DNA from 3 places in the Escherichia sp. MAL-1 genome. Region 3 is predicted to be linked to each of the others. Evidence: predicted binding sites of a transcription regulator. Region 3 holds the regulator's gene; each other region holds the start of a gene.

Region 1 (10,218 bases), 1.2 Mb from region 3:
GCAGACATTGTTGCTGCACCATGTTCCGAATGTACTTTCCGAGCGAATTCTCCTTATTGGTTGCGGCAAAGAACGTGAGCTGGATGAGCGTCAGTACAAGCAGGTTATTCAGAAAACCATTAATACGCTGAATGATACTGGCTCAATGGAAGCGGTCTGCTTTCTGACTGAACTGCACGTTAAAGGCCGTAACAACTACTGGAAAGTGCGTCAGGCTGTCGAGACGGCAAAAGAGACGCTCTACAGTTTCGATCAGTTGAAAACGAACAAGAGCGAACCGCGTCGTCCGCTGCGTAAAATGGTGTTCAACGTGCCGACCCGCCGTGAACTGACCAGCGGTGAGCGCGCGATCCAGCACGGTCTGGCGATTGCCGCCGGGATTAAAGCAGCAAAAGATCTCGGCAATATGCCGCCGAATATCTGTAACGCCGCTTACCTCGCTTCACAAGCGCGCCAGCTGGCTGACAGCTACAGCAAGAATGTTATCACCCGCGTTATCGGCGAACAGCAGATGAAAGAGCTGGGAATGCACTCTTATCTGGCGGTCGGTCAGGGTTCGCAGAACGAATCGCTGATGTCGGTCATTGAGTACAAAGGCAACGCGTCGGAAGATGCACGCCCAATCGTACTGGTGGGTAAAGGTTTAACCTTCGACTCCGGCGGTATCTCCATCAAGCCTTCAGAAGGCATGGATGAAATGAAGTACGATATGTGCGGTGCGGCAGCGGTTTACGGCGTGATGCGCATGGTCGCAGAGCTGCAACTGCCGATTAACGTTATCGGCGTGCTGGCTGGCTGCGAAAACATGCCTGGCGGGCGTGCCTATCGTCCGGGCGATGTGTTAACCACCATGTCCGGTCAAACCGTTGAAGTGCTGAACACCGACGCCGAAGGCCGTCTGGTACTGTGCGACGTGTTAACTTACGTTGAGCGGTTTGAGCCGGAAGCGGTGATTGACGTGGCGACGCTGACCGGTGCCTGCGTGATCGCGCTGGGTCATCACATTACCGGCCTGATGGCGAACCATAACCCACTGGCCCATGAACTGATTGCCGCGTCTGAACAATCCGGTGACCGTGCATGGCGCTTACCGCTGGGTGACGAGTATCAGGAACAACTGGAGTCCAATTTTGCCGATATGGCGAACATTGGCGGTCGTCCTGGTGGGGCGATTACCGCAGGTTGCTTCCTGTCACGCTTTACCCGTAAGTACAACTGGGCGCACCTGGATATCGCCGGTACCGCCTGGCGTTCTGGTAAAGCAAAAGGCGCAACCGGCCGTCCGGTAGCGTTGCTGGCACAGTTCCTGTTAAACCGCGCTGGGTTTAACGGCGAAGAGTAATTGCGTCAGGCAAGGCTGTTATTGCCGGATGCGGCGTGAACGCCTTATCCGACCTACACAGCACTGAACTCGTAGGCCTGATAAGACGCGCAAGCGTCGCATCAGGCAATGCTGTTATTGTCGGATGCGGCGTGAGCGCCTTATCCGACCTACACACAGCACTGAACTCGTAGGCCTGATAAGACACAACAGCGTCGCATCAGGCGCTGCGGTGTATACCTGATGCGTATTTAAATCCACCACAAGAAGCCCCATTTATGAAAAACGCGACGTTCTACCTTCTGGACAATGACACCACCGTCGATGGCTTAAGCGCCGTTGAGCAGCTGGTGTGTGAAATTGCCGCAGAACGTTGGCGCAGCGGTAAGCGCGTGCTCATCGCCTGTGAAGATGAAAAGCAGGCTTACCGGCTGGATGAAGCCCTGTGGGCGCGTCCGGCAGAAAGCTTTGTTCCGCATAATTTAGCGGGAGAAGGACCGCGCGGCGGTGCGCCGGTGGAGATCGCCTGGCCGCAAAAACGCAGCAGCAGCCCGCGCGATATATTGATTAGTCTGCGAACAAGCTTTGCAGATTTTGCCACCGCTTTCACAGAAGTGGTAGACTTCGTTCCTTATGAAGATTCTCTGAAACAACTGGCGCGCGAACGCTATAAAGCCTACCGCGTGGCTGGTTTCAACCTGAATACGGCAACCTGGAAATAATGGAAAAGACATACAACCCACAAGATATCGAACAGCCGCTTTACGAGCACTGGGAAAAGCAGGGCTACTTTAAGCCTAATGGCGATGAAAGCCAGGAAAGTTTCTGCATCATGATCCCGCCGCCGAACGTCACCGGCAGTTTGCATATGGGTCACGCCTTCCAGCAAACCATCATGGATACCATGATCCGCTATCAGCGCATGCAGGGCAAAAACACCCTGTGGCAGGTCGGTACTGACCACGCCGGGATCGCTACCCAGATGGTCGTTGAGCGCAAGATTGCCGCAGAAGAAGGTAAAACCCGTCACGACTACGGCCGCGAAGCTTTCATCGACAAAATTTGGGAATGGAAAGCGGAATCCGGCGGCACCATTACCCGTCAGATGCGCCGTCTCGGCAACTCCGTCGACTGGGAGCGTGAACGCTTCACGATGGACGAAGGCCTGTCCAATGCGGTGAAAGAAGTTTTCGTTCGTCTGTATAAAGAAGACCTGATTTACCGTGGCAAACGCCTGGTAAACTGGGATCCGAAACTGCGCACCGCTATCTCTGACCTGGAAGTGGAAAACCGCGAATCGAAAGGTTCGATGTGGCACATCCGCTATCCGCTGGCTGACGGCGCGAAAACCGCAGACGGTAAAGATTATCTGGTGGTTGCGACTACCCGTCCGGAAACCCTGTTGGGCGATACCGGCGTGGCCGTTAACCCGGAAGATCCGCGTTACAAAGACCTGATTGGCAAATATGTCATTCTACCGCTGGTTAACCGTCGTATTCCGATCGTTGGCGACGAACACGCCGACATGGAAAAAGGCACCGGCTGCGTGAAAATCACTCCGGCGCACGACTTTAACGACTATGAAGTGGGTAAACGTCACGCGCTGCCGATGATCAACATCCTGACCTTTGACGGCGATATCCGTGAAAGCGCCCAGGTGTTCGATACCAAAGGTAACGAATCTGACGTTTATTCCAGCGAAATCCCGGCAGAGTTCCAGAAACTCGAGCGTTTTGCTGCACGTAAAGCAGTCGTTGCTGCGGTTGACGCACTCGGCCTGCTGGAAGAAATTAAACCGCACGACCTGACCGTTCCTTACGGCGACCGTGGCGGCGTAGTTATCGAACCAATGCTGACCGACCAGTGGTACGTGCGTGCCGATGTACTGGCGAAACCGGCGGTTGAAGCGGTTGAGAACGGCGACATTCAGTTCGTACCGAAGCAGTACGAAAACATGTACTTCTCCTGGATGCGCGATATTCAGGACTGGTGTATCTCTCGTCAGCTGTGGTGGGGTCACCGTATCCCTGCATGGTACGACGAAGCAGGTAACGTTTATGTTGGCCGCAACGAAGAAGAAGTGCGCAAGGAAAATAACCTCGGTGCCGACGTTGCCCTGCGTCAGGACGAAGACGTTCTCGACACCTGGTTCTCTTCTGCACTGTGGACCTTCTCTACCCTTGGCTGGCCGGAAAACACCGACGCCCTGCGTCAGTTCCACCCAACCAGCGTGATGGTATCCGGCTTCGACATCATCTTCTTCTGGATTGCCCGCATGATCATGATGACCATGCACTTCATCAAAGATGAAAATGGCAAACCGCAGGTGCCGTTCCACACTGTTTACATGACCGGTCTGATTCGTGACGACGAAGGCCAGAAGATGTCCAAATCCAAGGGTAACGTTATCGACCCGCTGGATATGGTTGACGGTATTTCGCTGCCAGAACTGCTGGAAAAACGTACCGGCAATATGATGCAGCCGCAGCTGGCGGACAAAATCCGTAAGCGCACCGAGAAACAGTTCCCGAACGGCATTGAGCCGCACGGCACCGATGCCCTGCGCTTCACCCTGGCGGCGCTGGCGTCTACCGGTCGTGACATCAACTGGGATATGAAGCGCCTGGAAGGTTACCGTAACTTCTGTAACAAGCTGTGGAACGCCAGCCGCTTTGTGCTGATGAACACAGAAGGTCAGGATTGCGGCTTCAACGGCGGTGAAATGACGCTGTCGCTGGCGGACCGCTGGATTCTGGCAGAGTTCAACCAGACCATCAAAGCGTACCGCGAAGCGCTGGACAGCTTCCGCTTCGATATCGCCGCAGGCATTCTGTATGAGTTCACCTGGAACCAGTTCTGTGACTGGTATCTGGAGCTGACTAAGCCGGTAATGAACGGTGGCACCGAAGCCGAACTGCGCGGTACTCGCCATACGCTGGTGACCGTGCTGGAAGGTCTGCTGCGCCTCGCGCATCCGATCATTCCGTTCATCACCGAAACCATCTGGCAGCGTGTGAAAGTACTTTGCGGTATCACTGCCGACACCATCATGCTGCAGCCGTTCCCGCAGTACGATGCATCTCAGGTTGATGAAGCCGCACTGGCCGACACAGAGTGGTTGAAGCAGGCGATCGTTGCGGTACGTAACATCCGTGCAGAAATGAACATCGCGCCGGGCAAACTGCTGGAGCTGCTGCTGCGTGGTTGCAGCGCGGATGCAGAACGTCGCGTAAATGAAAACCGTGGCTTCCTGCAAACCCTGGCGCGTCTGGAAAGCATCACCGTGCTGCCTGCCGATGACAAAGGTCCGGTTTCCGTTACGAAGATCATCGACGGCGCAGAGCTGCTGATCCCGATGGCTGGCCTCATCAACAAAGAAGATGAGCTGGCGCGTCTGGCGAAAGAAGTGGCGAAGATCGACGGCGAAATCAGCCGTATCGAGAACAAACTGGCGAACGAAGGCTTTGTAGCGCGCGCACCGGAAGCGGTCATCGCGAAAGAGCGTGAGAAGCTGGAAGGCTATGCAGAAGCGAAAGCGAAGCTGATTGAACAGCAGGCTGTTATCGCCGCGCTGTAATCAAATCACAGCGATGAAAACGAAGGCCGGAGCATACTCCGGCCTTTTTTATCTCTTACAGAAATGGTAAAGAAGGCATAATTCCCCGTGAAATCCTGGCTAAGAAGCCTTTATCTGGTTGTTCTTCTTTATTGATTAAAGGAAGGTCATCCAAATCGCCCAGCAAATACGTATTTTTTGCCTGCCAGTCAATCATCCATATTTTCAGCAGTGGATAAGCCAGACCGCCCGTAATCCCGGATATCACCACCAACGCACACATGCGATAAAGCATACCGTGGTACGTTAAAGTTGAGCGAAAACGAATACGCCCATCATTCAGTGACAGGTTGCTCATAAAATGATTTCGCAACGACACCGTTAAATAACTGGTGCTAACAGCAATCCCAAAATAATAGATTAACTGCGCGATTATCATTTTACGTTGCATTTCCATAAATTGCTGTAAATTCTTAATATCATCACTTGCATACACAGAACTATCATACGCATTTAATATTTGATCGAAGATAATATAACCAGCAACAGCGAGAAAAGGTAATAAAGCTAAAAATGCGAGAATGGCATATTTTATACAATACGTAGTATCTAATTTCACCTTGAAACGATGTATACCGAAACTGGTATTGCTCCAGAGAAAACTCATTACCAGACTATATAAAGTACCATTAAAAATACCAATGGAAACAATACCAACTATTGCCATCAGAACCACAGATATAATAACACTACTTGAACTATTGGCATGTAGCATCTTTGTCGAGATAAAGAAAACAGTCCCCATCCCAATGGCCATTAAAATCGGCAAGAAAAAGGTTACCCACCAGAACCCTTTCAAAGAGCAATTAAAACTAAATCTTACGCCGTTGAGACTGGTCATCAAGGCCTGATAACGCAGTCCTTTTGCTGCCATAAATATAAGCAAAACCAACAGTGACAAAGTCAAAACACAGCCAACAAGCGGCATATCTGCTGACACTGTCATTAAGATTGCGAAATAGAAAAAAACAAAAACAAGACAACTAACAAAAACATTCCCACCGGTAATTCCATAAGAAAATCGTTGTCCGTTAACTTCCATATTAGCATAGAGATAACGCTTACATTTCATTAATGCCCATGGTAAATAGATACCTAGCGTTATAATCGTTAACAACACATTCACCACACAAATAAGAAAATATCTCTCACCTGTGCCATGAAAAACAAACGAATGGGACGGAACATCCATTTCATTAATAACTTGAGCCATAAAAATCCCCTGAATTAAAAAATCCATTGATATAATTTATAGATACAGACAGTAAAATGTTCTGCCACGTTACAATACTCTTATCAGTAATAGGCTGGCAAAAACTTTATTACTTTATAAGTCGCTTGCGCACGTAAGAAGAGAGTGGTATTAAACAAATGTATAATTACTTTATTTTTATTGGGTTAAACTATGAATAACATTGCGCCGCAATCACCTGTAATGCGTCGCCTGACGCAGCAGGATAATCCCGCTATCGCCCGCGTCATTCGTCAGGTATCCGCCGAATACGGTCTTACCGCTGATAAAGGCTACACCGTCGCCGATCCGAACCTTGACGAGTTGTATCAAGTGTATAGTCAGCCTGGCCATGCATATTGGGTGGTTGAGTTCGATGGTGAAGTGGTCGGCGGCGGTGGGATTGCGCCATTAGCAGGTAGTGAATCGGACATTTGCGAACTGCAAAAGATGTATTTTCTTCCGGCTATTCGCGGTAAAGGGCTGGCGAAAAAACTGGCCTTAATGGCGATGGAGCAGGCACGAGAGATGGGCTTCAAACGCTGCTATCTGGAAACGACCGCTTTTTTAAAGGAAGCCATTGCGCTTTATGAGCATTTGGGCTTTGAGCATATCGACTATGCGCTTGGCTGCACGGGCCATGTCGATTGTGAAGTGCGGATGCTACGCGAACTCTAAAAAAATGCCCGCTAGTGTGTGCTATCGGGCATTTTAATTAATTAATTAGTGGCGAACCCCGTCATCGTCTTCATCGACAAAATCTTCATCGTCGCCGTCTTCGCCGTTAGGATCTTCAAAGTAAGTGCCCCAACCGTCGTACTCAACGTCAAATTTCTCCGCCAGCGTCATCAGTTGTTCAACCTGGGCATCGATCAGATCGGCATTCAACGCGCACTCGCTGAGGATGTCGCAGCAAATCACGATATCACCATCTTCAACTTCCAGCTCTTCTGGATCGGTCACTTCATAACCAAGTTTAAACGCTTCAACTGCTGCTTTTTCCAGGGTTTCCAGATCGTCTGCGGAAAGATGGTGTTCGATGGTGTACAGCGCGTCCGGATCGCTGCCATCTTCCAGTAATTCTTCAATAATCAAACGTGTTTCTTCACGCTGTTCTTCCAGTTGTTCCGGGTTTGCCATGGCTCATTCCTCTTAATGTCCTGCCGATACTCTTATTGTCACACACCACTGACATTGCCTCCACCTTTGTGACAAAGATTTATGCTTTAGACTTGCAAATGAATAACTATCCATATAAATTGAATTTTAATTCATTGAGGCGTTAGCCACAGGAGGGATCTATGTCTGGGTTTTATCATAAGCATTTCCTGAAATTACTCGATTTCACGCCAGCTGAACTCAACAGCCTGCTGCAGTTAGCCGCGAAGCTGAAAGCCGATAAGAAAAGTGGTAAAGAAGAAGCCAAACTCACTGGTAAAAACATCGCGCTCATCTTCGAAAAAGACTCGACTCGTACCCGATGCTCTTTCGAAGTTGCCGCATATGACCAGGGTGCTCGCGTTACTTATCTCGGCCCAAGCGGCAGCCAGATTGGTCATAAAGAGTCGATTAAAGACACTGCCCGCGTGCTTGGTCGCATGTATGACGGTATTCAGTATCGCGGCTATGGTCAGGAGATTGTCGAAACACTGGCGGAATACGCTGGCGTGCCAGTATGGAACGGCCTGACCAATGAGTTCCACCCCACCCAGCTGCTGGCGGATCTTCTCACCATGCAAGAGCATTTGCCCGGTAAAACATTCAACGAAATGACGCTGGTCTATGCAGGTGACGCACGTAACAACATGGGAAACTCGATGCTTGAAGCTGCGGCGCTTACCGGTCTGGATTTGCGTCTGGTCGCGCCAAAGGCATGCTGGCCGGAAGCTGCGCTGGTTACGGAATGCCGCGCCCTGGCACAGCAAAATGGCGGGGATATTACGCTGACGGAAGATGTAGCCAAAGGAGTTGAAGGTGCTGACTTTATCTATACCGATGTATGGGTGTCGATGGGTGAAGCAAAAGAGAAATGGGCGGAACGGATTGCATTGCTGCGTGATTATCAGGTGAACAGCAAGATGATGCAGTTGACTGGTAACCCGGAGGTCAAATTCCTCCACTGCCTGCCCGCGTTTCATGACGACCAAACGACGCTTGGTAAGAAAATGGCGGAAGAATTTGGCCTACATGGCGGTATGGAAGTTACTGATGAGGTCTTCGAATCTGCCGCCAGCATTGTTTTTGATCAGGCGGAAAACCGTATGCATACCATCAAAGCGGTGATGGTCGCGACGCTCAGTAAATAATTGATATCGCTATAAAGATGCCGGGAAATACAAAACTATCCCGGCATCACATTATTTTATGTAGTAATAGTTCTATTCTACCACCCAAATTTTTCTATTACTATACGTAAATCTTCCGGAGGATTTAATTTTCCCAACTGTTCATTATTAATATATTCATATATATTGATTTTGCCATTCCGGAGGATTTTCATCATTCTTGTTCTAATTTTTAATTCATTACCCATCTTTTCTTCAAAAATCTTAATGACATAACCCGGATGTTTTTTTACAATTTCATTTGTTTTTTCTTCATTACCATAAACATATCCTAACTCATTAAGATACAGCTGTTCGCCCTCATACTTCTTAAGTAATTGATAGAAGTACCACTTCGCAAAATCAGGTTGCCTCATGAAAAAATCCTTCAAAAAAATATCATTTACTAAAATGCTGACAGGCACTTCATTAAATAGCAACTTAACATCATCAAATAACCTTAGTATTAAGCGTGATTTTTCTTGATTGCTTAAGTTAAAATCATTGACATACGCAACCAACTTATCCCAAATCAATTCCTGTAATTTACGGCTATTTTCATAGGGTTCTTTATCGAGATTAAAAAATAAGGTCTCAGCTATTTTAATTTTAGATTGATCGCAGCTAAAATCTTTAGATTGATCGCGACTAAAATCAATATGATTTATCACAGAGCATGCATACTTTATCTTTTCAGAATCACCAAAATATTGCATGCTTTTATTAAAACACCAATCCAGCATTCTTACATCATTAATATATGGGGATTTTAAAAAAGTCTCCAGAATCGAACCGATAACCGGTGTAAGGTTAACTTTCGCATCATCTAAGGAATCAATAAGAATATGAGACAGGTTAACTTTGATGTCATTAATTTCATTGTCAGTAGCTTTCTTATTATTAATAAGATAATTATTTAAGGCGTTAAGGGCATCTATTTCTTTCAGTGTCCATTTTTCACCAAGTAAGTATGAAATCGATTCATTACACATATAAGGCATTAATAGCAGATGTTCTTTCCTTATTGCTAATAATGCATTGTTCAATGGTTTTTCTAATAAATCCGTAATCGTAGAATCAACTGAGTTTTTACAACTCACCTGCGAGTAATTTAAGTCATGAGGATTATTTAACTCCTGCGGAATATTTAATAGACGAGCTATTTCCTTGTTAGCTTCGCGTTGGTAACACGCCAGAACCTTGTTAGTAATCAGGTGTAATGAACTATCATCTTTTCTTTCAAAAGACTTACCTTCATAACGAAAACTCAAAAAATCAGATTGTGGAAATATAATGGCTGTATGTCCTTGACGAGTCCCCATAGTAGTGGTAGTAGAAAGTGAAATTTCTATAATCACCTTAGATGAATCCGCACGCTCACCTTCAGGATTATTCATAACAAAATTCATTATTTCACTGCCATCATTATTTTTGATATAAGATGAGGACTCAATATGAGCCATCATATTTCTACCCGCTTCGTTGGAGCGTTTGCTAAAATCCACATAACCCAGGGTAAATATTTTTGCCAAAAACTCCAAAAATGCTCTGGGAGAAAGAATATTCCTTCTGCTATCCTGCCCCCCGGCAATACGGGCAAAATCATTCATTCCAACACGCCAGGTATTTAAAACTTCACTTTTTTGTTTAAAATTGTCGGCTAATGTAATGTGTTGAGAATAATTCAAATCTGATATTTTGCTCATGACGGACTCCTTGAGTTAAT
Region 2 (10,218 bases), 560 kb from region 3:
CGCCTGCGCGCAGCCACTCTTGCACCGCGTTATAAACATTACTCTGGTTGCCATACAGACGCGGTGACGAATTACGGATATGGTTAATTTGCTCGGCAAAATCACCGGCGTTAATCGGCGCGCCAACGGCATCTGGCTGGTTCACCAGAGAGAAAGGCTGGGTAAATTTCCCGTCTTTATATTGCTGTCCGCGATCGGTTGGTTTGGAAGAGCAGGCGGCAAGCATTGCCACAACCGTGCCCATAAGAAGGTACTTTACCCAACGTCCTTTCATTGTTCTCTTCTTCAGGTTAAAAAATAAGGCGCAACGAAGATAACAAACCGCCGCGTTTAATGAAATGAGCAGCCTCTCCCTGACGCAAATTTTGCACAAAAAATAGGCTTTAGTGATTTGTTTTTGTTCAAAATCATGCCAAATCCGTGATCGGGGTAAAAAAAAGGTTGCATGAAAACGCGAGCGGAGTATAGTGCGCATCCACGGACGCGGGGTGGAGCAGCCTGGTAGCTCGTCGGGCTCATAACCCGAAGGTCGTCGGTTCAAATCCGGCCCCCGCAACCAATTAAAATTTGATGAAGTAAAGCAGTACGGTGACGCGGGGTGGAGCAGCCTGGTAGCTCGTCGGGCTCATAACCCGAAGGTCGTCGGTTCAAATCCGGCCCCCGCAACCAATCAAATTTGATGAAGTAAAAGCAGTACGGTGACGCGGGGTGGAGCAGCCTGGTAGCTCGTCGGGCTCATAACCCGAAGGTCGTCGGTTCAAATCCGGCCCCCGCAACCAATTATTGAACACCCTAACGGGTGTTTTTTTGTTTCTGGTCTCCCATAAAAAAGCGCCATTCAGCGCCTTTTTATCATCCCCTTCTCGCCAGCGTCGCCCCATCGGCAAAATACGCTTTAATCCCCGCAAGAATAGACTCCGCAACTTCCTGCTGGAAAGTCGCCGTTTTCAGTTTACGCTCTTCCTCAACGTTACTGATAAACGCCGTTTCGACCAGAATGGAGGGAATATCTGGTGCCTTTAGTACGGCAAACCCGGCCTGTTCAACTTGATTTTTATGCAGCTTGTTGATTTTACCGAGCTTATTCAGTACCGCTTTACCAAACTTCAGGCTGTCGGCAATGGTCAGCGACTGTACCATATCGAACATGGTGTGGTCGACATAGCGGTCACCGCTTTTGCTCACGCCACCAATCAAGTCCGAGGCGTTCTGGGTTTGTGCCAGATATTTTGCCGCAGTACTGGTTGCACCTTTGGTTGAGAGCGCAAACACAGAGGAACCGCTCGGCTGACGACTGGTAAAGGCGTCGGCATGGATAGAGACAAACAGGTCAGCACGCTGTTTCTGGGCTTTTGCTACGCGCACTTGCAATGGAATGAAGATGTCTTCATTGCGCGTCATGTACACCTTCATATTGCCCTCTTTCTCGATCAGAGAGCGCAAACGGCGAGCTATTTGCAATACCACATCTTTTTCGCGCGTTTTGTATTTCCCCACCGCACCGGAGTCTTCGCCACCGTGGCCAGGGTCAAGCATAATGACAATCGGACGATCGCGCCCTGCTTTACCCGGTTGTGGACCACTTTGCGCTGGCGGCACCTGCTTTTCGAGGTCGCCTTTGTTGTAATCCTCCAGCAGCGCCAGCAGCGGGTCCTGCATATCCTGTGCATTGGCCGGATAGAGGTCCATCACCAGACGCTCTTTAAACCCGGCGACCGGCGCAAGGGCAAACAGCTGCGGTTTTACGTTTTGCTTTAATTCAAAAACCATCCGTACGGTTTGCGGGTCAAATTGCCCGACGCGCGCCGACTTGATGAACGGGTCGTCTGCACGAATTTGTGCCGCCATCCCCTTGAGTACCGAGTTCAGGTTTACATCTTCGATATCCACCACCACGCGTTCAGGGTTACTCAACGCGAACTGCTTATATTTCAGCTGACGATTTGATTCCACCGTCACGCGGGTGTAGCTGGACGCAGGCCAGACGCGCACCGCCACGACCTGGCTGACCGCAGCCAGACTGACCTGACTTACGCTCAATAGCCACATGGCACCCGCGCCTTGCAGTAAACGACGACGGCTGATTGCAGTGTTGGATCCTGACATGCCTCTCCCGAGCAAAAGAAATCTAAGCTGTGTAACAAGTAAACGACTAATTTGACCGGAAACTTTAGCGAAAGACGCATAATCTGTCATCTAATAAACGGTAAACATTCTTTTTATATTCACGGCATTACTGATAAAAAAGTCGCTCTCGCATAAAATTTACACTTGCACCCTGCGAAAAAACAGAATAAAAATACACTAATTTCGAATAATCATGCAAAGAGGTGTGCCGTGGTAAAGGAACGTAAAACCGAGTTGGTCGAGGGATTCCGCCATTCGGTTCCCTATATCAATACCCACCGGGGAAAAACGTTTGTCATCATGCTCGGCGGTGAAGCCATTGAGCATGAGAATTTCTCCAGTATCGTTAATGATATCGGGTTGTTGCACAGCCTCGGCATCCGTCTGGTGGTGGTCTATGGCGCACGTCCGCAGATCGACGCAAATCTGGCTGCGCATCACCACGAACCGCTGTATCACAAGAATATACGTGTGACCGACGCCAAAACACTGGAACTGGTGAAGCAGGCTGCGGGAACATTGCAACTGGATATTACTGCTCGCCTGTCGATGAGTCTCAATAACACGCCGCTGCAGGGCGCGCATATCAACGTCGTCAGTGGCAATTTTATTATTGCCCAGCCGCTGGGCGTCGATGACGGCGTGGATTACTGCCATAGCGGGCGTATCCGGCGGATTGATGAAGACGCGATCCATCGTCAACTGGACAGCGGTGCAATAGTGCTAATGGGGCCGGTCGCTGTTTCAGTCACTGGCGAGAGCTTTAACCTGACCTCGGAAGAGATTGCCACTCAACTGGCCATCAAACTGAAAGCTGAAAAGATGATTGGTTTTTGCTCTTCCCAGGGCGTCACTAATGACGACGGTGATATTGTCTCCGAACTTTTCCCTAACGAAGCGCAAGCGCGGGTAGAAGCCCAGGAAGAGAAAGGCGATTACAACTCCGGTACGGTGCGCTTTTTGCGTGGCGCAGTGAAAGCCTGCCGCAGCGGCGTGCGTCGCTGTCATTTAATCAGTTATCAGGAAGATGGCGCGCTGTTGCAAGAGTTGTTCTCACGCGACGGTATCGGTACGCAGATTGTGATGGAAAGCGCCGAGCAGATTCGTCGCGCAACAATCAACGATATTGGCGGTATTCTGGAGTTGATTCGCCCACTGGAGCAGCAAGGTATTCTGGTACGCCGTTCTCGCGAGCAGCTGGAGATGGAAATCGACAAATTCACCATTATTCAGCGCGATAACACGACTATTGCCTGCGCCGCGCTCTATCCGTTCCCGGAAGAGAAGATTGGGGAAATGGCCTGTGTGGCAGTTCACCCGGATTACCGCAGTTCATCAAGGGGTGAAGTTCTGCTGGAACGCATTGCCGCTCAGGCGAAGCAGAGCGGCTTAAGCAAATTGTTTGTGCTGACCACGCGCAGTATTCACTGGTTCCAGGAACGTGGATTTACCCCAGTGGATATTGATTTACTGCCCGAGAGCAAAAAGCAGTTGTACAACTACCAGCGTAAATCCAAAGTGTTGATGGCGGATTTAGGGTAAGCGATGAAAATCGTCGGATGCGACATGCGTAACACTCGTACGTCGCATCCGGCAATTACGTTTATTCCCGTGAACTAAACAACGCCGCCAGACCACTGCGCCGCTCAGTACGAGTGGCGATTGCCGCACTTAATATGCGCTCATCGGCATACAGCGACAGACGGCGACGCGCGCGGGTCACCGCGGTATAAACCAGCTCTCGCGTTACTACCGGCGTGCGTTGGCTCGGCAAAATCAACGCCGCATGGTCGAACTCCGATCCCTGCGATTTATGTACCGTCATCGCCCACGTAGTTTCGTGCTCTGGCAAGCGACTCGGTTGCACAGACTTAATATTGCCGTCCGGCATCGCAAACCAGACGCGCGTCCCCTGCCCGCGATCCAGCGCAATACCGATATCGCCATTAAACAACCCAAGCGCGCTGTCATTACGGGCAATCATCACCGGTCGACCTTCGTACCAACGAGAGTGCGGATGACGATGAATTTTGCGCTTCTGTTGCATAAACTGCTCAATTCGCTCATTCAGTCCAGCCACGCCAAACGGCCCTTCCCGCAGGGCGCACAAAAGCTGGTACTCATTGAACGCCTGAATGATTAAATCCGGCTCGGCACGCGCTTGCAGCAGATCCAGATAACGTCCGTAACCCGCAAGAGCTTCCTCAAGCATCGCAATATAATCTTCGCCGCTCTGTAAAAGCCGTTTTTCGATATCAGTAAAATCCTGCTGAAAAACGGTTTTCACTGCCGTTTTATCACCACGGTTGATCGCCGCAGCTAACTGACCAATGCCAGAATCGCTGCCGAAACGATAGCTTTTTTGCAGCAGGCAGAGACTGTCGCGCAAAGATGCCGCTTCTGTGCCGGTTCCTGCCGGAACGTGAGTCCCCGTCAGGCGGCTTAGCTGCCTGGCACGCTCGGCGGTAAAGCCCGCGTTGGCATAAGCGCAGATATCGCCCAGCACAGCCCCAGCCTCAACCGAGGCCAGTTGATCACGATCGCCGAGAAAGATCACTCGCGCATGATCGGGCAAGGCGTCGATCAGTCTCGACATCATAGGCAGATCGATCATTGACGCTTCATCTACCACCAGCACATCAAGATGCAGCGGGTTACCGGCATGATGACGTAAACGCTGGCTACCCGGCTGCGCGCCCAGCAATCGGTGCAAAGTGCTGGCATCTTCCGGAATGCGTTTCTTTTGTTCATCGGTCAGCGGTAACTGTCGCAAAGCCTTGCCGAGAGATTCGGTTAAGCGCGCGGCAGCTTTACCCGTTGGTGCAGCCAGACGGATACGGCAGCGTTCGCCGTCGGCCATTTGAATTAACGCTGCCAGCAACTTCGCTACGGTGGTCGTTTTACCGGTGCCAGGGCCGCCGGAAATCACCGAGATCCGCCGCGTCAGCGCCACTGCCGCCGCAACTTTTTGCCAGTTAATTTCATCGCTTACTGGAAAAAGTTTGTCCAGGGTTTGCGCCAGTAGAGCTTCATCAACCTCAATGGCATGATTCACTTCGTTGAAAAAGCGTGCCACTGTGCGCTCGTTACACCACATGCGATTCAAATAAAGACGATCGCCACAGAGGATCATCGGCGTGGGTTCATCTCCCCTGCTGACCGCTTGAGAAGCCAGCAAGCATTCTTCCCAATTTTGTAGCTCACCGATTTCACTGACACAGGTCGCCAACAGCGGATGCGACGCCTCGTTATTTTCCAGTCGTGAAAGCGGCAAACAAACGTGTCCCTCTCCGGCATCATGACTTAACAGTGCCGCCGCGAGGGTGACGGCAGGATGTTCATCTCCCGCCACGGTCAGGGCAAATTGCACATCCAGCGGGCGTAGCTGTTTGTGCTCCACAGCTTCCAGTAATTGCTTTTGCAATTTCATTACGCCTCCTCCAGGGTCATACCGGCAAACATCTCATCCATCAGGGCAATCAACCCGGCGTTGGGTCGGGTTGTGTAAATCCCCTGTTGCGGATGTTCTTTATCAACGCCACGCAGGAACAGATAAATAACGCCGCCAAAGTGGTGCTCATAGTCGTAATCAGCAATGCGATGGCGCAGATAACGATGCAGCGCCAGGGTATAAAGCTGATATTGCAGATCATAGCGGTGTGCCTGCATTGCCGCTGCCATAGCCTGTTGGGTGTAAGCCGAACTGTCTTCACCCAACCAGTTGGATTTATAGTCGAGCAGGTAATAACGCCCTTCGTGGCGGAACACCAGGTCGATAAAGCCTTTTAACATGCCACGTACCTGCATGAACTCCAGCGGCGGGCAGCCTGCGGATAGCGGGTCAAACTGGCGGATTAACGTATCAAGCTGACTGGCGATAAGCGGTTCACTAATCGGCAGATAAAACTCCATCTCCACCTGTTTATTGCGGGCGGAAAGTTGACTCAGGCTTACGCCGGTTTCATTGAGAGGTGCCTGGAGGACAGCCGTGATCCACTCGGTCAATACCGGTTCCCACTGCGATTCAAAGCCGCCGAGTTCCAGTTTTTCCCGCACCCAGTTCGGGTCAACCGGCTGGGTAAAATCCAGGTCTTCAAACAAACTGTGCAAGAACGTCCCCGGTGACGCACCGCGCGGAAACTGATGTGGTGTTAACGTCGGTTCTTCAACGACGCTGGCAACGCCTGCAGCATCGACATCCAGCCGAGGCATCAAATCCTGGGCGATACCGTGACCACGCTGTTGCAAACCAGAGTAGCTGGTGACGCGCCAGTTATCGCCGGGCAATCGTTGTAACGTCTTCGCATTCAGCTCTGCTGTAGAAACATCATTAACCTGCCAGGGTTGGTTATCACCAGTTTGTGCCGTTTGCCAGGCAATATCATCATCGCATAACGCTTCAATACAGGTGCGAAGCCCTGCCGCATCTTGCGGTTCCCCTTTTTGCAGCAAACGCCCGAGCGCACTTTGGTGGACGTCGGTGTCACCTTTTTTATCGCCACGACGGCGCACCAGCGGTGCAACGCCGAGACTGCAATGCCAAACCGAACGTGTCAGCGCCACGTAAAGCAAACGCAGATCTTCCGCCAGACGTTCGGCCTCCGCGAGGTCGACGCTTTCTGGCGCAGCATTAAGATCCAGAACTGCCTCAAACGAGTGGCGATCGTGATAAAACGCCTGCTCCTGGACGCGGAAATTGGTGATAAACGGCAGCCAGACCAATGGATATTCCAGCCCTTTCGATTTGTGGATCGTGACAATCTGCACCAGATGTTTATCACTTTCGAGACGCATTTGTTGGCTGGAGGCATTACTGTCTGGCTCGAGGATATGTTGCGATAACCAGCGTACCAGCGCATGTTCACTTTCCAGCTGCGTTCCGGCTTCTTGTAGCAGTTCGCTGATATGCAAGATATCGGTAAGACGCCGCTCACCGCCTGCCGTTGCCAGCAAGTTTTCAGCAATGTTACGCGCCGACATCAGCGCCCGCAGCATCGGCATAACGCCACGTTTGCGCCAGATTTGCCGATAACCATCGAACTCTTCGACTACCACATCCCACGCATGTTCGTCATTGTTCAGCGTTTCGATATCCAGCGCGTTCAGCCCCATCATTGACGTTGCCAGCGCACTACGCAGGGTGTTCTCACGTTCGGGCGTCATCACCGCCTGCAACAACCAAAGCATTTCCTGCGCTTCCAGAGTTTCAAAAACACTGTCGCGGTTCGAAAGGTAAACGGAAGGGATTTCCAGCAACGTTAAGGCATCGCGCACCTGGGCGGCCTCCTGGCGGCTGCGCACCAGCACACTGATGTCCGAAGCACGCACCGGACGCGCGTCGTCGCCGTTCATCAGCAACGCTTCGCCCCGCTGTCCGGCTTGTAGCCAGTCGCGGATTTGCGCAGCACATACCTGCGCCATGGTACTTTGATAATCGCCAACGCCGCAGCTTTCGCCTTCCATCAGCCACATTTTCATCGCAGGCTGTGTTTCACCTTTAAATACAAAACGTAACGCCTGATTTTTCCCGGCTGATTTCACTGGAATAAACGGTATTTCGCGAAACATGAACGCGTCATCAGTCTGGCTGAAAAGCTTATTCACGCTGTTCACCATTCCTGGTGCGGAACGCCAGTTGGTGTCTAAAGTGTAGTGGGCGTGAACTTCGCTACGCGCCTTCATATAAGTGAAGATATCCGCACCCCGGAATGCATATATGGCCTGCTTCGGGTCGCCAATCAGCAACAATGCGGTTTCCGGCTGATGGTGCCAGATACGGCGAAAAATTCGGTACTGCTGGGGGTCGGTATCCTGAAATTCATCGATCATTGCCACCGGGAATCGCGTACGGATCGCCGCTGCCAACACCTCACCGCTTTCGCTACGCAGCGCGGAATCGAGCCGACTTAACATGTCATCAAAACCCAATTCGCCACGGCGGCGTTTTTCACGCGCTACTGTTTCGCGGATCTCAGCCAATGCGCGGGTGATCACCAGATCGCGGATCGACAATGGTTCTGCAAGCAGTTGATCGATCGCCTCAAACAGTGGATGTCGCGGGGTTTCCCCCCCGGCTTTCGTGCGATCTTCTAAGAAACGCTGGGAGAATTTTTCCAGCGACTCTGGCAACTGATAACTGTTGGTCTCTTCTTCTGCCCAGGCGCTGATCTTGTCGATCCATTTAGCCTGATTGCTACGGTTAAACTTGCGTCGATCAATACCAGAAGATTCGATCAGCGCATCCAGTTCACCCACTGCGTCGCGCCACTGCTGTTTTACCGTATCAATACGCGCCACAATTTGCGCGTGGCGGGAAGCCAGCGTTTCATCATCGGGCGGCGGTGCTTTGATAACCGGCGCTTCGCCTTGCAGATAACGATTAATATCGCGCAGCAACGCCTGCGGCCCTTTCCAGGTTTCAAAGACGACCTGGGCTATTTCACGCGGCAGCGGGTAGCAGTGGCGACGCCAGAAATCGGCGCAGGCCTGGTAGCGTAGCAGAGACTCATCTTCAATCAGCTGCTGCTCAAACAGCATACCGGATTCAAAGGCATTCAGGTTGAGCATGCGCTGGCAAAAACCGTGAATAGTAAAGACTGCCGCTTCATCCATCTGCCGTTCGGCTAACAACAACCACTGCGCGGCTTGCGCTTTATCGTCGATCTCTTCCAGCAGGCGTTCGTACAGTGGATTGTCGGTGGTTTCACGCAGACAGGCGATGCGCAACTCGTGGATATTGCTACGGATACGACCACGCAATTCTGCCGTGGCAGCCTCGGTAAAGGTGACCACCAGCAGTTCTTCAACGGTCAGCGGGCGGGGAAAGGCGGCGGAACCGCCTAGTCCAAGTAACAGGCGCAAATAGAGCGCCGCAATCGTAAAGGTTTTGCCTGTGCCGGCAGAGGCTTCAATCAGGCGCTCACCCTGTAAGGGCAAGCGCAAAGGATCTAGTGTCTCGGCGACATCACTCATTCTTTTCACTCATCAGGGGCATTGTTTGCTGCAACGCGCTGACGTTCTCCCACACTTTCCAGCCTTCAGGGTGTACATATTCGGCTTTCCCGTTCTGGCTGCCGGAAATCTGCGACAGAATAGCCATGCCTTGCGGCTCGACCACCGCCTGATGGAAGAAATCAGCAAGTTTTTGCGGCGTCAGCAGTTTTATCTGGGCCACGATTTTATCACGCGAATCGAAGCGCATATTGCCGCGATCGAAATCTTTACTTAACTTCGATGCTTCTTCGCCGAGCGTTTGCGGTGCCTGCAGCATCTGGGTAATTACCGCCTGCTGGATTTGCGCAAACTCATCTGGCTTCATCGCTCGCAATTTTGCCTCTGCGGTTGGGAAAAACGCCTTGTAACGCTCCCACAAGAATGAAGGCTGTTTATCATTGCTTTGCAAAAGGAAGCCCATGCCCCACTGACGCCCCACGCTCATTGGAAACGCAAACACGGCATAGCCCAATTGTTCTTCGGTACGCAACTGATTGTAGAACCACGGCTGTACGATCTGCCCCAACAGAGAGCTATAGGCTGAGCTGGTGTATTCATCGTAGCCAGTCGGTACAAATACCGCTGCCAGTGCGGAGTCGGTGCTGTTACCGGCTTTTTCAAAGATGACGGATTGTTTTTTATCGACCACTACATCTTTGTTTCGACACCACTCTGAACCATCAGCGCCCAACTGTTTTTGCACATCGCGTGCCAGCGTTGTTGCCTGGGCCTCGGTCATGTTGCCGATAACCATAAACTCTGGTCGAGCCCCTGATTTTAAGGCGTCGCGATAGGCCAGCACCTCTTTCAACGTAATGGAGGGCAAAATTTTACGCCGTTCATCTCGCGAGAAGTACGGCACTTGCGAGAGCATCTGCGCGGGCATAATCGCCTGCTCAAACGCTTTACCCTTTTCTGCGGAATCCATCATCTGGTTATACCAGGACTTCGCCTGCTCAAGCAGATCTTCCGTAGCGGTATAGCTAAAGTACCCCTCGAGCAATGCCTGGAACAGCTGCGGCAGACGCTGGGTGTAACCATTAGCATTAACCATAAGGCCGTTGTTAGCGTTGGTGGAAAAACTTATGCCACCAACCG
Region 3 (10,218 bases):
CCCCGACTATCATTTAATCTGGTGTCTCATTGTTAGCCGTCTGAAAATTCAATAACATCAAACTGTTTTGAATCTCTTTTCTTATCATTCAGGTACGAGAGCAGGAATAATGAAAAAACAAACCCAGCTGTTGAGTGCATTAGCGTTAAGTGTCGGGTTAACTCTCTCGGCGTCATTTCAGGCCGTCGCGTCGATTCCAGGCCAGGTTGCCGATCAGGCCCCTCTCCCCAGTCTGGCTCCAATGCTGGAAAAAGTGCTTCCGGCAGTGGTGAGCGTACGGGTGGAAGGAACGGCCAGTCAGGGACAGAAAATCCCGGAAGAATTCAAAAAGTTTTTTGGTGATGATTTACCGGATCAACCTGCACAACCCTTCGAAGGTTTAGGCTCCGGTGTCATCATCAACGCCAGTAAAGGCTATGTGCTGACCAACAACCATGTGATTAATCAGGCACAGAAAATCAGTATTCAGCTCAATGATGGGCGCGAGTTTGATGCAAAACTGATTGGTAGCGATGACCAGAGCGATATCGCCCTGTTACAAATTCAAAACCCGAGCAAATTAACGCAAATCGCTATTGCCGACTCCGATAAATTGCGCGTCGGTGATTTTGCCGTAGCGGTCGGTAACCCATTTGGCCTTGGGCAAACCGCCACCTCTGGCATTGTTTCCGCATTAGGCCGCAGCGGGTTGAATCTTGAAGGTCTGGAAAACTTTATCCAGACAGATGCTTCCATTAACCGCGGTAACTCCGGCGGTGCACTATTAAACCTTAACGGTGAGTTAATTGGCATCAACACTGCAATCCTTGCGCCTGGCGGCGGGAGCGTCGGGATTGGATTTGCCATCCCCAGTAATATGGCGCGAACACTGGCGCAGCAGCTTATCGACTTTGGTGAAATCAAACGCGGTTTGTTAGGCATCAAAGGCACCGAGATGAGTGCCGATATCGCCAAAGCCTTCAACCTTGACGTGCAGCGTGGCGCGTTTGTCAGCGAAGTGTTGCAAGGTTCTGGCTCGGCAAAAGCGGGCGTCAAAGCGGGCGATATTATTACCAGCCTCAACGGCAAACCGCTGAATAGCTTTGCTGAGTTGCGCTCTCGTATCGCGACCACCGAGCCGGGCACAAAAGTGAAACTTGGCCTGCTGCGTAACGGCAAACCACTGGAAGTAGAAGTGACGCTCGATACCAGCACCTCTTCGTCGGCCAGCGCTGAAATGATCACGCCAGCGCTGGAAGGTGCAACGTTGAGCGATGGTCAGCTAAAAGATGGCGGCAAAGGTATTAAAATCGATGAAGTTGTCAAAGGAAGCCCAGCTGCTCAGGCTGGCTTGCAAAAAGACGATGTGATCATTGGCGTCAACCGCGATCGGGTGAACTCGATTGCTGAAATGCGTAAAGTGCTGGCGGCAAAACCGGCCATCATCGCCCTGCAAATTGTACGCGGCAATGAAAGCATCTATCTGCTGATGCGTTAATGTCGTAAACCGGGCATCAGGCTTACGTGTGATGTCCGGTTAACTCGTGGTATGCTGCTGCCGTTCCCTTTTTTAATGACGCCTCCATCATGTTTGTGAAGCTCTTACGTTCCGTTGCGATTGGATTAATTGTCGGCGCTATTCTGCTGGTTGCCATGCCTTCGCTGCGCAGCCTTAACCCGCTTTCCACTCCGCAATTTGACAGTACCGATGAGACGCCTGCCAGCTATAATCTGGCGGTTCGCCGCGCCGCGCCAGCGGTGGTTAACGTTTACAACCGTGGTTTGAACACCAACTCTCACAACCAGCTTGAGATCCGCACCCTGGGATCCGGTGTAATCATGGATCAACGCGGTTATATCATCACCAATAAACACGTCATCAACGACGCCGATCAGATCATCGTCGCCTTACAGGATGGACGTGTATTTGAAGCATTGCTGGTGGGATCTGACTCTCTAACCGATCTGGCGGTACTTAAAATTAATGCCACTGGCGGTTTACCTACCATTCCAATTAATGCACGTCGCGTACCGCACATTGGCGACGTAGTACTGGCGATCGGTAACCCGTACAACCTCGGGCAGACCATTACCCAGGGGATTATTAGTGCCACGGGTCGAATCGGTCTGAACCCGACCGGGCGGCAAAACTTCCTACAAACCGATGCTTCCATTAACCACGGTAACTCTGGCGGCGCGCTGGTGAACTCGCTGGGAGAACTGATGGGCATTAACACGCTGTCGTTTGATAAGAGTAACGATGGCGAAACGCCGGAAGGTATCGGCTTTGCGATTCCTTTCCAGTTAGCAACCAAAATTATGGATAAGCTGATCCGCGATGGTCGCGTGATCCGCGGCTACATTGGTATCGGCGGACGCGAGATCGCACCACTGCACGCGCAGAGCGGTGGTATAGATCAACTGCAAGGGATCGTGGTTAATGAAGTGTCACCTGACGGCCCAGCGGCGAATGCGGGTATTCAGGTCAACGATCTGATTATTTCGGTGGATAACAAACCGGCCATCTCTGCTCTGGAGACGATGGATCAGGTGGCGGAAATTCGCCCTGGTTCGGTGATCCCGGTTGTAGTGATGCGTGATGATAAGCAGTTAACGCTGCAGGTCACCATTCAGGAATATCCGGCAACCAATTAAGTCGAGTGCTCAAAACAAAAACCGGAGTCTGTGCTCCGGTTTTTTATTATTCGCTAATCAATTACTTATTAACGAACTCTTCGCCCAGGGCGATATCTTTCTTGAGCGTATCCAGCATACCTTCCAGCGCGTTCTGTTCAAATGCGCTCAGGGTACCGATAGATTTACGCTCTTCTACACCGTTTTTACCCAGCAGCAGCGGTTGAGAGAAGAAACGGGCGTACTGACCGTCGCCTTCAACGTAGGCACATTCGACAACGCCTTGTTCGCCCTGCAGTGCACGAACCAGAGACAGACCAAAACGTGCAGCTGCCTGGCCCATAGACAGGGTTGCAGACCCGCCACCGGCTTTCGCTTCAACCACCTCAGTACCCGCGTTCTGGATACGTTTGGTCAGATCAGCCACTTCCTGCTCGGTAAAACTAACGCCAGGAACCTGTGACAGCAGCGGCAGAATGGTAACACCAGAGTGACCGCCAATAACCGGCACTTCAACTTCGCCTGGCTGTTTGCCTTTCAGTTCCGCAACAAAGGTGTTGGAACGAATGATATCCAGCGTGGTAACGCCGAACAGTTTGTTTTTGTCATAAACACCGGCTTTTTTCAGCACTTCAGCAGCAATCGCAACTGTGGTGTTAACCGGGTTAGTGATAATACCAATGCACGCTTTCGGGCAGGTTTTCGCAACTTGCTGTACCAGGTTTTTCACGATGCCGGCGTTAACGTTAAACAGGTCGGAACGATCCATACCCGGTTTACGCGCTACACCTGCAGAGATAAGAACGACATCTGCGCCTTCCAGCGCCGGAGTCGCATCTTCACCAGAAAAACCTTTGATTTTCACAGCAGTAGGGATATGGCTCAGATCGACAGCCACACCGGGAGTCACTGGAGCGATATCATACAGAGAGAGTTCTGAACCTGAAGGCAGTTGGGTTTTTAACAGTAGTGCAAGCGCCTGGCCAATACCGCCAGCAGCGCCGAGGACTGCGACTTTCATCCTAAACTCCTTATTATATTGATAAACTAAGATATGTTGCTCCGCTGCCGCGACCTTAATCCACAAAATTGCCGTTTACAATGACCACATCTCAAGAATGTGTAGTCACGCAAGTTTAGCGTTTATGCATTTAATTGCCGTAATCAGGAACCTAACTTACGTAATTAACAGTCGCTTATGCATTAGCGCAACATTCCAACAGGTGGTGACAATATACCCTACCGTTCAGCCAAAACAACATCAATTTGATAACAATTAATTTACTTTTAAGCAGAATTTGCATGCCGTGACGCAGGCATGTTTCTCAATAACGAAATTTGATAAAATCCCGCTCTTTCATAACATTATTTCAGCCTTCTTCAGGGCTGACTGTTTGCATAAAAATTCATCTGTATGCACAATAATGTTGTATCAACCACCATATCGGGTGACTTATGCGAAGCTCGGCTAAGCAAGAAGAACTAGTTAAAGCATTTAAAGCATTACTTAAAGAAGAGAAATTTAGCTCCCAGGGCGAAATCGTCGCCGCGTTGCAGGAGCAAGGCTTTGACAATATTAATCAGTCTAAAGTCTCGCGGATGTTGACCAAGTTTGGTGCTGTACGTACACGCAATGCCAAAATGGAAATGGTTTACTGCCTGCCAGCTGAACTGGGTGTACCAACCACCTCCAGTCCATTGAAAAATCTGGTGCTGGATATCGACTACAACGATGCAGTTGTCGTGATTCATACCAGCCCTGGCGCGGCGCAGTTAATTGCTCGCCTGCTGGACTCACTGGGCAAAGCAGAAGGTATTCTGGGCACCATCGCTGGCGATGACACCATCTTTACCACCCCTGCTAACGGTTTCACCGTCAAAGACCTGTATGAAGCGATTTTAGAGCTGTTCGACCAGGAGCTTTAATCTCTGCCCCGTCGCTTCTGGCGGCGGGGAAAATGTTGCTTATCCCTCTCAACCCCCTGCTTTCCCCTGCGATTAATTTAACGAATAGTGCGTTTTACTGCGACATGTCATTCACACAATGAATACATAAGGTAAAAAAAGCACATTATGCAAAATTCATTATCTAATTGAAAAAACTAGAATTAACGATAAATAACCGTATTTTTAATTCTTTTTTGTTATTAAAATTCACATTTTTAACACTTAGTATCAACTGAAACAGTTAGCGCGGTATTAATTAGCTCAATAATTAGTGTATACTTGATTTTGTGATATGGGTCACGAAACAAAGGCCCAGCTAAAAGATTATGTCGAGGTAAAAATCATGAAAATCAAAACCACTGTTGCTGCATTAAGCGTACTTTCTGTTCTCTCTTTCGGTGCATTCGCTGCCGACTCCATTGATGCTGCACAAGCACAAAATCGTGAAGCAATCGGGACCGTATCCGTAAGTGGTGTGGCGTCTTCGCCAATGGATATGCGTGAAATGCTGAACAAAAAAGCGGAAGAGAAAGGCGCAACGGCCTACCAGATTACTGAAGCTCGTAGCGGTGACACCTGGCACGCTACGGCTGAACTGTACAAATAAACCCTCATCGTCTTGTCCGACGATATTGCCCCCGGTTCGGGGGCTTTTTTTTGCGCTAATGACGAACATTAAAACGCAAATGCCCTTCCAGCTCTTCCTCTGCCTCATCAAACAGCAATATTAACGCGCCAAAACGGCGACGCATTTTCTCTCCCAGATGAACAAATTCAATCTCAAGTGGTAGCGGCAGGACATCGTTCATTAACACATCCCATAGTGAGTCGAGATCGCGTACCTTATCTTTCGCCAGACCAAAGGTTTGGCTAAAGTCACGATAAAAATCCTCCTGACTCTCAATCTCATCAAAATCAAAGGTATAAATATTCATCTGTTGCCACCGTCACGTTTCGCGGCGAGTTCTGCCGTGCATCGCTAAGTATAGCCATGAAAAAACCGACGCTTTTGGCGTCGGTTTTGACTTAACTATCGGTCAACGCATGTTGATACTTATGGAGCATCCCCGCCAGCCGATGAACCGGTTCCGTCACCTGCGGTGGAGCTTGCCAGATGCGTAGCTTTTCCTGGTAGATTTCCAGTTCTTCCAGCAACTGACCAAAGTACCGACGACGTTTATCATCGCTACGGGCAGATATCACATGGTCTGCTGTGCGGCGCATTTGTCGGTGAAACGCCGATAAATCCTCGTTAACCGGGATCGGCGCATCACGCAGGCGCTGGTGGGCGATAATCATCGTCAGCGCCAGGCGAAATTTCGGCAAATCCCCTGGGAACTTATTCATCAGCAAAAACAGCTGCTGATAAAGTGCCGGGAGGTGGTTCTCTTTACGACGTGCCACATTGGTAGTCATCGCGGAAACAGCGGCAGAAACAAACTGATTAAGCAGTACACGTCCAGTCCTGTCGCGCGATTTATCCCGCACCAGCAAAATAACGGTGAACGCGAGCACACAGCCGACGATTTGCCCTAATGCGCTGTCGAGAAACTGACTGAAATGGAAAGTCATCGGGTTATCCAGCACGATAATATTTATGGTGCTGGCCAGTGCCCCCATCGAGCCCAGTCGCCGTTTCTGTACTTCTATACCGAGGAAGAATCCCAGCACTGCCAGGCTAATACACAGCAGCAACATGCTCTGTTGGGTATTAGGGATAATCACCAAAAAGTAGAGCAGCCCTAACGGCAGCGCGGCCAGCGTCCCGTAGATAAAGTCGATCGCCACCATGCGTGGATTCGGCAAACGCATTGCCAGTGACGTCACGACCGCAATCATCACCATTGCACCACTACCGGAAGTCCAGCCCGTCCACAGCCAGAAAAGCGTTCCCAGAATGCAGGAAAGTGTGGTTCGCCAGAAGTTAACCATTGCATGATGACGTTCGGCTGACTCTACTTTTACTTCCGGTTCGCCTTGCAGGATCTCTTCTTCGGTGGCGTTGATTTTTGTGTTACTGATAACGCCGCGCTTGAGAAGCTGATAACGCGTTGCCGCCGCGACCCAGCTATAAATGGTGACAGGCGTTTCCCGTTCCCCGGTCCAGGCGATAACTCTCCGCAGGCGTTTGAGCTGCTTGTGGACGTCCTGCGCGGTTTCTACCGGCGTGTCAAAAAATTCGCGGAAAGTATCAGTGATCAATTCCGGGCGCGTATTCTGAATAAGATAAGTTTCGCAGGATTGGGTAATCAGCGTCAGCGATAGCGTATTGATCGCTTTTAAACGTCGATTGGCCCGCGCCCAGCGGGAAGATTCCATATTCAGGTTGCTGCGCATACCTTGTAGCGCCGTGGTGCGTCGAACCAGGTCGCCCCAGGCTTTATCGACAACTTCACCATCGCCATGCTTGATACAGAGTTGCATTAATTGATATTGCGCGACCAGCAAACTTTCCAGCTCTCGATCCACTTCTTGTTTGATCGATCGCGGAGAAAAGAGCAAATCCGCCATAATGGCACACACAATACCGATAACGATCTCGCTACAACGTTCAACGGCAAACTGCGGCGTAAGCAATGGTTCCGGCTGAATGGTGATCACAATGATCAGCGCGGTATAACCGGCCAGCCCCCACGCATACGAGTTTTCTATTCGTACCAGCGAGGATATCCAGGTACAAAAACCGGCCCAGATACAGCACACCAGAATCATCAATAATGGTGCGCGGATCATCGCAATGATGATCACCAGTCCGGCAATACAGCCAATAAATGTGCCGATGATGCGCAAAAAGCCACGATAGCGTATCGCGCCAGAGTACGGTTCACCTCCCGCAGCAAAGGCCGGACCGGCAGCAACAATCGCCGCTGTCAGTACCGCCCAGCGTGGCGTTTCCAGCTGGAAGTGAAAGCCAACAAACAGCGCCAGTACAATGGCGGTCGCCAGTTTTACCGCAAAGCGAATATGTTGATTAGCAATGGAGAAAATACCCATCGTGATTAACCAAACTCACGCAGGCGATGGGCCATTTTACGGAAGAACGAATCCTGGCTTTCGTCGCGATCTTGTTTGCCAGTGACCACCACTGTAGCAGTGGTGCCCGCAGGCCAGATGTTCTCTTGCTGGTTGTCGAGACGAATACGAACCGGAACACGTTGCGCCAAACGCACCCATTCAAGGTTAGAGTCGATGGTCGCCATCCCTTTGTCGTCACGCGTGCTGCTGGCGTTGGTGACCCCTGCGGCAACACTATCAACAGTCCCTTTCAGCACTTTGTTACTGCCAAGCGGCGTGATCTCCGCACGATACCCAGGGCGCACCCCTTCCAGCTTAGTTTCTTCCATATAGGCCAGTACATAGAAAGAGTTCTGTTTCACCAGCGCAACCGCCGTTGATCCACGAGTAATAAACTCACCGGTATAGACGTTGAGGTTGGTCACCCAGCCATCCGCTGGCGCGCGGATCACCGTGCGTTCAAGATCCAGTTTTGCCAGATCGCGGGTCGCCTGCGCTTTCGCTAACTGATGCAGAACCGTTTGTAGTACGTTGTTGGCCTGGTCGATCTCTTCGCGAGACATCGCCTGCACACCGAGACGGTTACGACGTCCGGCCTCCTGGCGTTTCTCCTGTGCCAGTACCTGATAATAAGCAACATCGGCTTGCGCTTCCTCAAGCGCCTTTTGATAGCGCGGCTGGTCGATGGTGAACAGTACCTGTCCTTTTTTCACCAGCTGGTTATCATGAACATTCACCTGGGTAATGAGTCCAGAAACGTCCGGCGCGATCGCAACGACGTCAGCGCTAAAGCGCGCGTCACGCGTCCACGGGGATTCGGTGTAATAGACCCAGGCATTAAAAATTGCGATGAAGGCCAGAATGACTAATACGACCGTGATGGCCGTACGGGAGAATTTTCTTATTAGTGTTTTCACTTCAACCTCAAACGAACAGTCGCGATATCAAATAAAACAAGCAGCAATAGAGTGCGGTGTTGAACAACGCCGGATGCCAGACAAAGTCGTAGATACCTGTTGGCACAAGTACCCGGCGCACCAGCCAGAAAATCGCCAGTGATAAAAGCAATTCGAAAAATATCGGTGGGAAGGACAGCCCAAACACCACGATAACGGGAAACAGACTCATGTTGACCTTGGTTGTATAGAGAGAGCAGGCGTTATTATTTTCAGCATCTGTCGCCGCAGAGAAGGGCATGGAAAGCCGGGCGAGAGCAACATTGCTGTAGATTGATATTTAATATATTAGCGTAACTGTTATGCTGTTATCTATATTATGTGATCTAAATCACTTTTAAGTCAGAGTGAATAATGGAACGACTAAAACGCATGTCGGTGTTTGCCAAAGTAGTTGAATTTGGCTCTTTTACCGCCGCCGCCAGACAGCTACAGATGAGCGTTTCGTCCATCAGTCAGACGGTGTCAAAACTGGAAGATGAGTTACAGGTAAAGCTATTAAACCGTAGTACACGCAGCATTGGTCTGACTGAAGCCGGCAGAATTTACTACCAGGGCTGCCGTCGGATGCTCCATGAAGTGCAGGATGTTCATGAGCAACTGTATGCCTTCAATAACACCCCCATCGGGACGCTGCGCATTGGCTGTTCTTCAACTATGGCACAAAATGTTCTCGCCGGGCTGACAGCAAAAATGCTGAAAGAATACCCAGGTTTGAGCGTCAATCTGGTTACCGGAATTCCTGCCCCCGACCTGATTGCCGATGGTCTGGATGTGGTAATCCGCGTCGGCGCGTTGCAGGATTCCAGCCTGTTTTCCCGCCGTCTGGGCGCGATGCCGATGGTGGTGTGCGCCGCGAAAAGCTATCTCACACAATACGGCATACCGGAAAAACCCGCCGATTTGAGTAGTCATTCATGGCTTGAATACAGCGTGCGGCCCGACAATGAATTTGAACTGATTGCACCGGAAGGGATCTCGACTCGCCTGATCCCGCAAGGGAGATTTGTGACTAATGATCCGATGACGCTGGTGCGCTGGCTAACGGCGGGTGCCGGGATCGCCTATGTGCCGCTGATGTGGGTGATCAACGAGATCAATCGTGGGGAGCTGGAGATCCTGCTGCCGCGTTATCAGTCAGATCCACGCCCGGTTTATGCGTTATATACCGAAAAAGATAAGCTGCCGCTGAAGGTACAGGTCGTGATCAACTCGCTGACGGATTATTTTGTTGAGGTCGGTAAATTGTTTCAGGAGATGCACGGGCGCGGGAAAGAGAAGTAATTCATATTGTACTGTTACGTTGTACAAACCTGTGCCAACGGGTTCCCCTCACCCTAACCCCAGAGGAGCGAGGGGACCGTTCGTGCACGTAGAAAGATTAATTATCCTTCTGAAAATACTGAAATTATTACGCAGTACCGCCAACAGTCAGGTTATCAACTTTCAGCGTTGGCTGGCCCACGCCAACCGGCAAACTTTGCCCTTCTTTACCGCAGACACCCACGCCGTTATCCAGTTTCAGGTCGTTGCCAACCATCGAAATCTGCTGCATGGTTTCGATACCGGAACCAATCAACGTTGCGCCTTTCACCGGCTTCGTTACTTTACCGTTTTCAATCAGATATGCTTCTGAAGTGGAGAAAACGAATTTGCCGGAGGTGATATCCACCTGACCGCCACCAAA

What was found. Region 3 encodes ArgR, which controls arginine synthesis, uptake and breakdown. Its sites were predicted from a motif close to ANTGAATAAAAATACANT; they were not measured.
Region 1: a site for ArgR is predicted at 7,427-7,444, ahead of argF (ornithine carbamoyltransferase). Genes of this name have one in related genera too.
Region 2: a site for ArgR is predicted at 2,289-2,306, ahead of argA (amino-acid N-acetyltransferase). Genes of this name have one in related genera too.

The regions. Positions count from the first base shown of each region.
Region 1 covers NZ_CM129609.1:4,277,260-4,287,477, forward strand. The annotation lists gene pepA (leucyl aminopeptidase) at 1-1,342, shown strand, start outside; gene holC (DNA polymerase III subunit chi) at 1,600-2,043, shown strand; gene valS (valine--tRNA ligase) at 2,043-4,898, shown strand; gene ACU8XX_RS21375 (YjgN family protein) at 4,954-6,150, opposite strand; gene ACU8XX_RS21380 (GNAT family N-acetyltransferase) at 6,343-6,846, shown strand; gene rraB (ribonuclease E inhibitor RraB) at 6,892-7,308, opposite strand; gene argF (ornithine carbamoyltransferase) at 7,470-8,474, shown strand; gene ACU8XX_RS21395 (hypothetical protein) at 8,552-10,198, opposite strand.
Region 2 covers NZ_CM129609.1:1,052,879-1,063,096, reverse strand. The annotation lists gene mltA (murein transglycosylase A) at 1-274, opposite strand, end outside; tRNA gene ACU8XX_RS05200 (tRNA-Met) at 483-559, shown strand; tRNA gene ACU8XX_RS05195 (tRNA-Met) at 593-669, shown strand; tRNA gene ACU8XX_RS05190 (tRNA-Met) at 703-779, shown strand; gene amiC (N-acetylmuramoyl-L-alanine amidase AmiC) at 853-2,106, opposite strand; gene argA (amino-acid N-acetyltransferase) at 2,338-3,669, shown strand; gene recD (exodeoxyribonuclease V subunit alpha) at 3,731-5,557, opposite strand; gene recB (exodeoxyribonuclease V subunit beta) at 5,557-9,099, opposite strand; gene ptrA (pitrilysin) at 9,092-10,218, opposite strand, start outside.
Region 3 covers NZ_CM129609.1:494,870-505,087, reverse strand. The annotation lists gene degQ (serine endoprotease DegQ) at 110-1,477, shown strand; gene degS (outer membrane-stress sensor serine endopeptidase DegS) at 1,567-2,634, shown strand; gene mdh (malate dehydrogenase) at 2,696-3,634, opposite strand; gene argR (transcriptional regulator ArgR) at 4,069-4,539, shown strand; gene yhcN (peroxide/acid stress response protein YhcN) at 4,904-5,167, shown strand; gene ACU8XX_RS02430 (barstar family protein) at 5,223-5,495, opposite strand; gene aaeB (p-hydroxybenzoic acid efflux pump subunit AaeB) at 5,587-7,554, opposite strand; gene aaeA (p-hydroxybenzoic acid efflux pump subunit AaeA) at 7,560-8,492, opposite strand; gene aaeX (p-hydroxybenzoic acid efflux pump operon protein AaeX) at 8,500-8,703, opposite strand; gene aaeR (HTH-type transcriptional activator AaeR) at 8,886-9,815, shown strand; gene tldD (metalloprotease TldD) at 9,943-10,218, opposite strand, start outside.